DNA from 2 places in the Streptomyces sp. NPDC037126 genome. Region 2 is predicted to be linked to the other one. Evidence: riboswitches for the same ligand, from Rfam matches in the RefSeq annotation. Region 2 holds a riboswitch; the other holds the start of a gene.
What was found. A riboswitch is a leader RNA that binds a small molecule or an ion and turns the genes downstream of it on or off. The one in region 2 is predicted to bind ZMP and ZTP.
Positions count from the first base shown of each region.

Region 1: it holds a riboswitch for ZMP and ZTP, as region 2 does, so the genes downstream of both, ACZ7FF_RS14555 (glycine hydroxymethyltransferase) here and ACZ7FF_RS11515 (bifunctional 5,10-methylenetetrahydrofolate dehydrogenase/5,10-methenyltetrahydrofolate cyclohydrolase) in region 2, are expected to answer to the same signal.

Region 1 is NZ_JBVJTD010000005.1:130,642-134,031, reverse strand. It holds gene ACZ7FF_RS14555 (glycine hydroxymethyltransferase) at 44-1,495, opposite strand; ZMP/ZTP riboswitch at 1,528-1,619, opposite strand; gene rocD (ornithine--oxo-acid transaminase) at 1,723-2,928, shown strand; gene ACZ7FF_RS14545 (glutathionylspermidine synthase family protein) at 3,099-3,390, opposite strand, start outside.
Region 2 is NZ_JBVJTD010000004.1:688-4,077, forward strand. It holds gene ACZ7FF_RS11505 (RNA polymerase sigma factor) at 1-126, shown strand, start outside; gene ACZ7FF_RS11510 (CU044_5270 family protein) at 128-1,153, shown strand; gene ACZ7FF_RS11515 (bifunctional 5,10-methylenetetrahydrofolate dehydrogenase/5,10-methenyltetrahydrofolate cyclohydrolase) at 1,154-2,002, opposite strand; ZMP/ZTP riboswitch at 2,029-2,109, opposite strand; gene ACZ7FF_RS11520 (nuclear transport factor 2 family protein) at 2,433-2,798, opposite strand; gene ACZ7FF_RS11525 (hypothetical protein) at 2,970-3,275, shown strand; gene ACZ7FF_RS11530 (acyltransferase domain-containing protein) at 3,330-3,390, opposite strand, start outside.

The sequences.
Region 1 (3,390 bases), on a different contig from region 2:
CGGCTCCCCGCGCCCCCTGGGCCCACCGCCCTTGGGGCGTCCGTCAGCCCAGGTCGACCTCGGGGTACAGCGGGAAGCCCGACACCAGGTCCGTCGCGCGCTGGGCGATCTCCTCGGAGACCTTCTGGTCCAGGACGTGGGACGCCTTGCTGGGGGCGCCCGACTTGGTGGTGCCCGCCTCGGTGGTCGTCAGGACCCGGTCGATCAGGCCCGCCACCTCGTCCATCTCCGCCGTGCCGAGGCCCCGGGTGGTCAGCGCGGGGGTGCCGACGCGGATGCCGGAGGTGTACCAGGCGCCGTTGGGGTCGGCCGGGATGGCGTTGCGGTTGGTGACGATGCCCGAGTCGAGCAGGGCGGCCTCGGCCTGGCGGCCGGTGAGGCCGTAGGACGTGGCGACGTCGATCAGGTTGAGGTGGTTGTCGGTGCCGCCGGTCACCAGCGTGGCGCCGCGGCGCATCAGGCCCTCGGCGAGCGCGCGGGAGTTGTCGACGATGCGCTGGGCGTAGTCCTGGAAGGAGGGCTGCCGGGCCTCGGCCAGGGCGACCGCCTTGGCGGCCATGACGTGCGGCAGCGGACCGCCGAGGACCATCGGGCAGCCGCGGTCCACCTGGTCCTTGAGGGAGTCGTCGCACAGGACCATGCCGCCGCGCGGGCCGCGCAGCGACTTGTGGGTGGTGGTGGTGACGATCTGGGCGTGCGGGACCGGGTCGAAGTCGCCGGTGAGGACCTTGCCGGCGACGAGGCCCGCGAAGTGCGCCATGTCCACCATGAGCGTCGCGCCGACCTCGTCGGCGATCTCGCGCATGATCCGGAAGTTCACCAGACGGGGGTACGCCGAGTAGCCCGCGACGACGATCAGCGGCTTGAACTCGCGGGCCTGGGCGCGCAGCGCCTCGTAGTCGATGAGGCCGGTCGCCGGGTCGGTGCCGTAGGAGCGCTGGTCGAACATCTTGCCGGAGATGTTCGGGCGGAAGCCGTGGGTGAGGTGGCCGCCGGCGTCCAGCGACATGCCCAGCATGCGCTGGTTGCCGAAGGCCTGGCGCAGCTCGGCCCAGTCGGCCTCGGAGAGGTCGTTGACCTGGCGGGCCCCGGTCTTCTCCAGGAAGGGCGCCTCGACCCGGTCGGCGAGGACGGCCCAGAAGGCGACGAGGTTGGCGTCGATGCCGGAGTGCGGCTGGACGTAGGCGTGCCGGGCGCCGAAGAGCTCGCGGGCGTGCTCGGCGGCGAGGGACTCCACGGTGTCGACGTTGCGGCAGCCGGCGTAGAAGCGGCGGCCGACGGTGCCCTCGGCGTACTTGTCGCTGAACCAGTTGCCCATCGCGAGGAGCGTGGCCGGCGAGGCGTAGTTCTCCGAGGCGATCAGCTTGAGCATCTCGCGCTGGTCGGCGACCTCCTGGCCGATGGCGTCGGCGACGCGCGGCTCGACGGCGCGTACGACGTCGAGGGCGGCGCGAAAGGCCGCGGACTCGGTGGAGAGGGGCTGCTGCTCTGGCATGGGGACCTCCGGACGGCGTGCGTACAACGTTCACGTTCGGCCCAGGCGCACGGCACTTTTTTCCCGCTAGGGGCCGCTCCCCGATGGTCCGTCCCATCCCAGCGCGCCAGTCACGGCCCGCTGATCAGCCTACCGGCCACGCCGGTCGGGGGAGATCCCGCGTCCACCATGCGAGCGGCGGTAGGAAGGGGTTCACCGTCGTGTCCCCGTCGCATCCGGGAGAGGCCGTGACCACCGCCGACAGGCTCATCGCCGCCGCACAGGCGCACAGCGCGCCGACCTACCGTCCGCTGCCGGTCGTCGTGGCCTCGGCCGAGGGCGCGTGGATGACCGATGTGGCGGGACGCCGCTATCTGGATCTGCTGGCCGGCTACTCGGCGCTGAACTTCGGGCACCGCAACCGGCGGCTGATCGAGGCGGCCAAGGCCCAGCTGGAGCGGGTCACGCTGACCTCCCGGGCCTTCCACCACGACCGGTTCGCGGCGTTCTGCACCGAGCTGGCGCAGCTGTGCGGGATGGAGATGGTGCTGCCGGTGAACACCGGCGCGGAGGCGGTGGAGAGCGCGGTGAAGACGGCGCGGAAGTGGGGCTACCGGGTGAAGGGGGTGCCCTCGGAGATGGCGAAGATCGTGGTCGCGGGCGGCAACTTCCACGGGCGTACGACCACGATCGTCAGCTTCTCCACCGACCCCGCCACCCGCGCGGACTTCGGGCCGTACACGCCCGGCTTCGAGATCGTGCCGTACGGGGACCTGACGGCGATGCGGGGGGCGATGACGGAGAACACCGTCGCGGTGCTGCTGGAGCCGGTCCAGGGCGAGTCGGGGGTGATCGTGCCGCCGGCCGGCTATCTGGCGGGGGTGCGGGAGCTGACGCGCGAGCGGAACGTGCTCTTCGTCGCCGACGAGATCCAGTCGGGGCTCGGGCGGACCGGGCGGACCTTCGCGTGCGAGCACGAGGGGGTGGTGCCGGACATGTACGTGCTGGGCAAGGCGCTGGGCGGCGGGATCGTGCCGGTGTCGGCGGTGGTGTCGAGCGCGGAGGTGCTCGGGGTGTTCCGGCCGGGCGAGCACGGGTCGACGTTCGGCGGGAACCCGCTGGCCTGCGCCGTCGCGCTGGAGGTGCTGGCGCTGCTGCGGACGGGCGAGTTCCAGGCGCGGGCGGCGGAGCTGGGCGCGCGGCTGCACGGCGAGCTGCGCGCGCTGCTCGGCACGGGCGCGGTGACGGCGGTGCGGGGGCGCGGGCTGTGGGCCGGGGTGGACGTCGCCCCGGGGGTCGGCACCGGGCGGGAGGTGTCCGAGCGGCTGATGGACCGGGGCGTGCTGGTGAAGGACACCCACGACGCCACCCTCCGGATCGCGCCGCCGCTGGTCGTCTCGGAGGAGGACCTGGACTGGGGCCTCGCCCAACTGCGGGCGGTCCTCGGGGTCTAGGGCCTGTCCGACGGTTCGCGTCGTCGCCCGAAGGGCGGCCGCGCGGCGTCAGGTGCGTGCTCTCGGCGTGCCGGCCCCAGGCCCTCGTACCGGACGTACTCGGGTCCGGGGCCGACGCGCGAGCGTGCGTGCATGGCGTCGCGCGGCAGACGGGAATCGTCAGACAGGCCCTAGAGGATGACGTGGGGCAGGAAGCGGGCGTACTCGTCGGTGATCAGGCCCGAGGACTCGCGGATGCCGAGGCCGGCCGGCTCTCCCCGGACGACCCAGGCGCCGAGGACCGCGTGGTTGCCGTCGAAGGCGGGCAGCGGGGCGAGCCGCTGGTAGCAGCAGGGCTCGTCGCGGGGTGCGGCCGGGGCCCCGGGCTCGTGCACGGTGACGCCCTCGCCCTCGCGGCCGAGCAGGGGCTTGGCGACGTAGCCCCCGTCGAGGGCCAGCTCGCGGGGGCCGTCGAGGTAGGTG
Region 2 (3,390 bases):
CACCGGGCGCGCGGCCGCCTCAGGGCCGAGATCGACCGGATGCGTCCCGCGCCGGCGCCCGGGCCCGCACCGCATCCCGCCCCGGCGCCCGACCGCGCCGAGGCGCGCCTCTGCAAGGACCACTGACATGGCCGACGAACTCGAACTCCTGCGGAGCGCCGACCCGGTGCCCGCCGACAGCCCCGGCTTCGGCGACGGACCGCTGGACCGGCGCGCCGAGGACAGGCTCCGGCAGCTGCTGCGCGACGACCGCCCACGGCGCGGGTTCCGGCTGCTCCCGGAGCTCCCGGGCCGTACCCCGCGCACCCGGCTGGCCTGGGGCCTCGCCGCCGGCGCCGCCGTCCTCGCGCTCACCCTCGACGCCGTGCTCGGCGGCACGGGCACCCCGCGGGCCGTCGCCGCGCCCCGGCCGCTGACCGTCCACGTGCACTCCACGCCCGTGCCCCTGACGACGATGGCCGCCCTCGCCGACGCGGCCGCGGCGGACGGCTCACCGGGCCTGCGCAAGGGCACCCACGTGCAGTCATGGAGCCTCGGCATGAGCGACGACAAGCCGCCGGTGACCCTCCCGGAGGAACGCGTGGTGCGCTGGCGGGCGGACGCCTCCCACACCGAACTCGTCGTCGCGACCGACCCCCGCACACCGGGCCGCCCGGTACTCACCGACGAGGGCGACGGACCACCGCACCAGGTGGCGGACGGCCATGTCATCAGCCGGACCACCTTCCCGCCGAGCTGGAGCGACGCCCCGCCCCAGGCGGCACCGCCGCGCACGGCCGAGGCTCTCGCCGCCTACCTCACCGAGGTCGTCCGCCCCGGGATCCACCCCGGCAAGTCCCCGCTCAGCACGGTCGAACTCCTCGACGGCGTCGGGGAGCTGCTGGACCACTGGACCCTCGGCGCCCGCGAGTCGGCGGCCGTCGTCCGGCTGTTCGCGAAGGCCCCGGGGCTGCGGCCGGCCGGGCAGGTGACCGACCGGCTCGGCCGCGCCGGCCAGGCGTACGTGTACGACGCCGGCGGCGTCCGGCGCATGCTGATCCTGGAACCGCGTACCGGCGCCGTCCTCGGCATGGAGGCCACCTTCACCCGGGACGACCCCGAGTACGGCGTGCGGGCCGGGGACGTGATGGGCTACAGCGCCTGGATGCGCTGATCACACCCCGAGCTGCCGGGCGGCGGCGTCGACGGTCTGCTCCAGCAGCGTGGCGATCGTCATCGGTCCGACACCGCCCGGCACCGGCGTGATCAGCGAGGCCCGCTCCACGGCCGAGTCGAAGTCGACGTCGCCCACGTTCCCCGCGTTGTAGCCGGCGTCGACGACGACCGCGCCGGGCTTGACGTCCTGCCCGCGGATCAGCCGCGGCCGGCCCACGGCGGCGACCACGATGTCGGCCTCGCGCACCGCCGCGGACAGGTCGCGGGTGCGCGAGTGGCAGTACGTCACCGTCGCGTCCCGGGCCAGGAGCAGCATGCCCACCGGCTTGCCGAGGATCGCGCTGCGGCCCACGACCACGGCACGCTTCCCGGCCGGGTCGACGCCGTACGCGTCCAGCAGCCGCAGGATGCCGCCCGGCGTGCAGGAGACGAAGCCCGGCAGCCCGAAGCTCATGGTCGCGAACGAGGCGAAGGTGACCCCGTCGACGTCCTTCTCCGGCGCGATCGCCTCGAACGCGGCCCGCTCGTCGACGTGGTCGCCCACCGGGTGCTGGAGCAGGATGCCGTGCACGGTCGGGTCCGCCGACAACTCCCGCAGGGTGCCGACGAGTTCGGCGGTCGTCGTGTCGGCCGGCAGTGCCACGTGCCGGGAGGCGATGCCGGCCTTGCGGCAGCGGTTCTGTTTCATGCGGACATAGGTCACGGACGCGAGGTCCTCGCCGACCAGCACGGTCGCCAGACACGGCGCGACGCCGGTACGCGCGGTCAGGCCCGCGGCCTTCTCGGCGGTCTCCTCGACGATGCGGCGGGCGAGGGCGGTTCCGTCCATGAGACGGGCCTGGGTCATGCTGCACACTCCTGAGCTGGATCGTTTCACCTCGCCCAGGCGCGCGGCAGCCACCACGGGCCGCTCCCCGGTGGTACTCCACCTCAGCGCCAGTCACGGCCCGCGTACAGGGTAACCGAGCCCCGCGTCCCCGGCGTCCGCCGGCTTCGCCACCGGTCAATTCCCCCGAGGCGCGGGCGACTTGAGCGCGACCGGTGACTACGGGCACCTCATCGCGGCCGCGCGTGCCGCGTCCGGTGCGCGTGCGGCAGCGGAGGACGCGTCCGGCGGGGCGCCGCCCTCAGCGCCGCCCGCACGAGAGCGGCGGACAGCTGCAGACCTGCCGCGGACACCGGCGACCGCCGCCGGGGCCGCGCCCGCCCCAGGGCCGCGCGGGCCGAGAGGGTCCAGGTCAGCCGGGAGCTGACCTGGACCCTGCCGAACCGTCTGCCTATTCGTCCCATGCCTGGATCATGATCTGCTCGGCGATCTTCCCGTCCCGCAACGTGATCATGGACTCGGCGAGGACACGGGTGCCGTCGCCGTACTGGCAGGTCTCGGTGAACGCGGCGTGGTCGCCCTGCACCACGCACCGGTCCAGCTTGTGCGTCATGTCGCGGCTGTAGACGTCGTCCAGCAACTCCGCTATCTCACCGCGGCCGTGCAGGATCTTGGGGTGGCTCGGCTGGGTGTTGCGGTCGATGATGCGAATCTCCGCGTCGTCGGCGTACAGGGACAGCAGTGTGTTCCCGGTGTTCCCCTCGATGCCACGGCGCAGTGTCTCGGTGTCGAAGGCGGAGCCTGTCGCGGTGCCCATGGTGACCTCCTTCAGCGACCGCGGCCCGGCGGGGAGCGGGCCGCCCGGGTCCCACCTTCGAGGCTCCTCCGGCCCGGCGGCCCCGGCAAGCGCAGGCGCTGCGCTCCGCCTCACGGGTGAGCGCGGTCCGCCACCCGTGTCCGGCCGGGGGCCGCCGCCGTTGCTGAGGGCATGATCTCAACACGACGTATCGGCGCCGCCCTCGGCCTCGCCGCCGGGGTCACGGGCCTGGCCGCGCCACTCGCGAACGCGGCCGACGCGAGCGCACCGCACACCGGGCAGATCAACCCCATGGCCGTGCTCGACTCGCTGGCCGCCAGTGACATTCCCGCGCAGGAGCGGTCCCAGCTGCCCAAGGTCTCCGACCAGATGCGCTCGCTGAACCAGCTCAGCGAGCTCAACCGGCTGAGCGAGCTGCACCAGATCACCGACCTCGCGGCCCCCGTGACCGGCCTGCTGCCGGCCGTCGAGGCCTGAGCGCCCACCGTTCGCCCGCGGATCCCGGGGCCGTCCTCCGCAAGGGGGGCGGCCTCACGCCTGTGCGGCCCCGATGCCGGTGCCGTCGCCGGCCCGCAGCGCCGGCCAGTCCCGG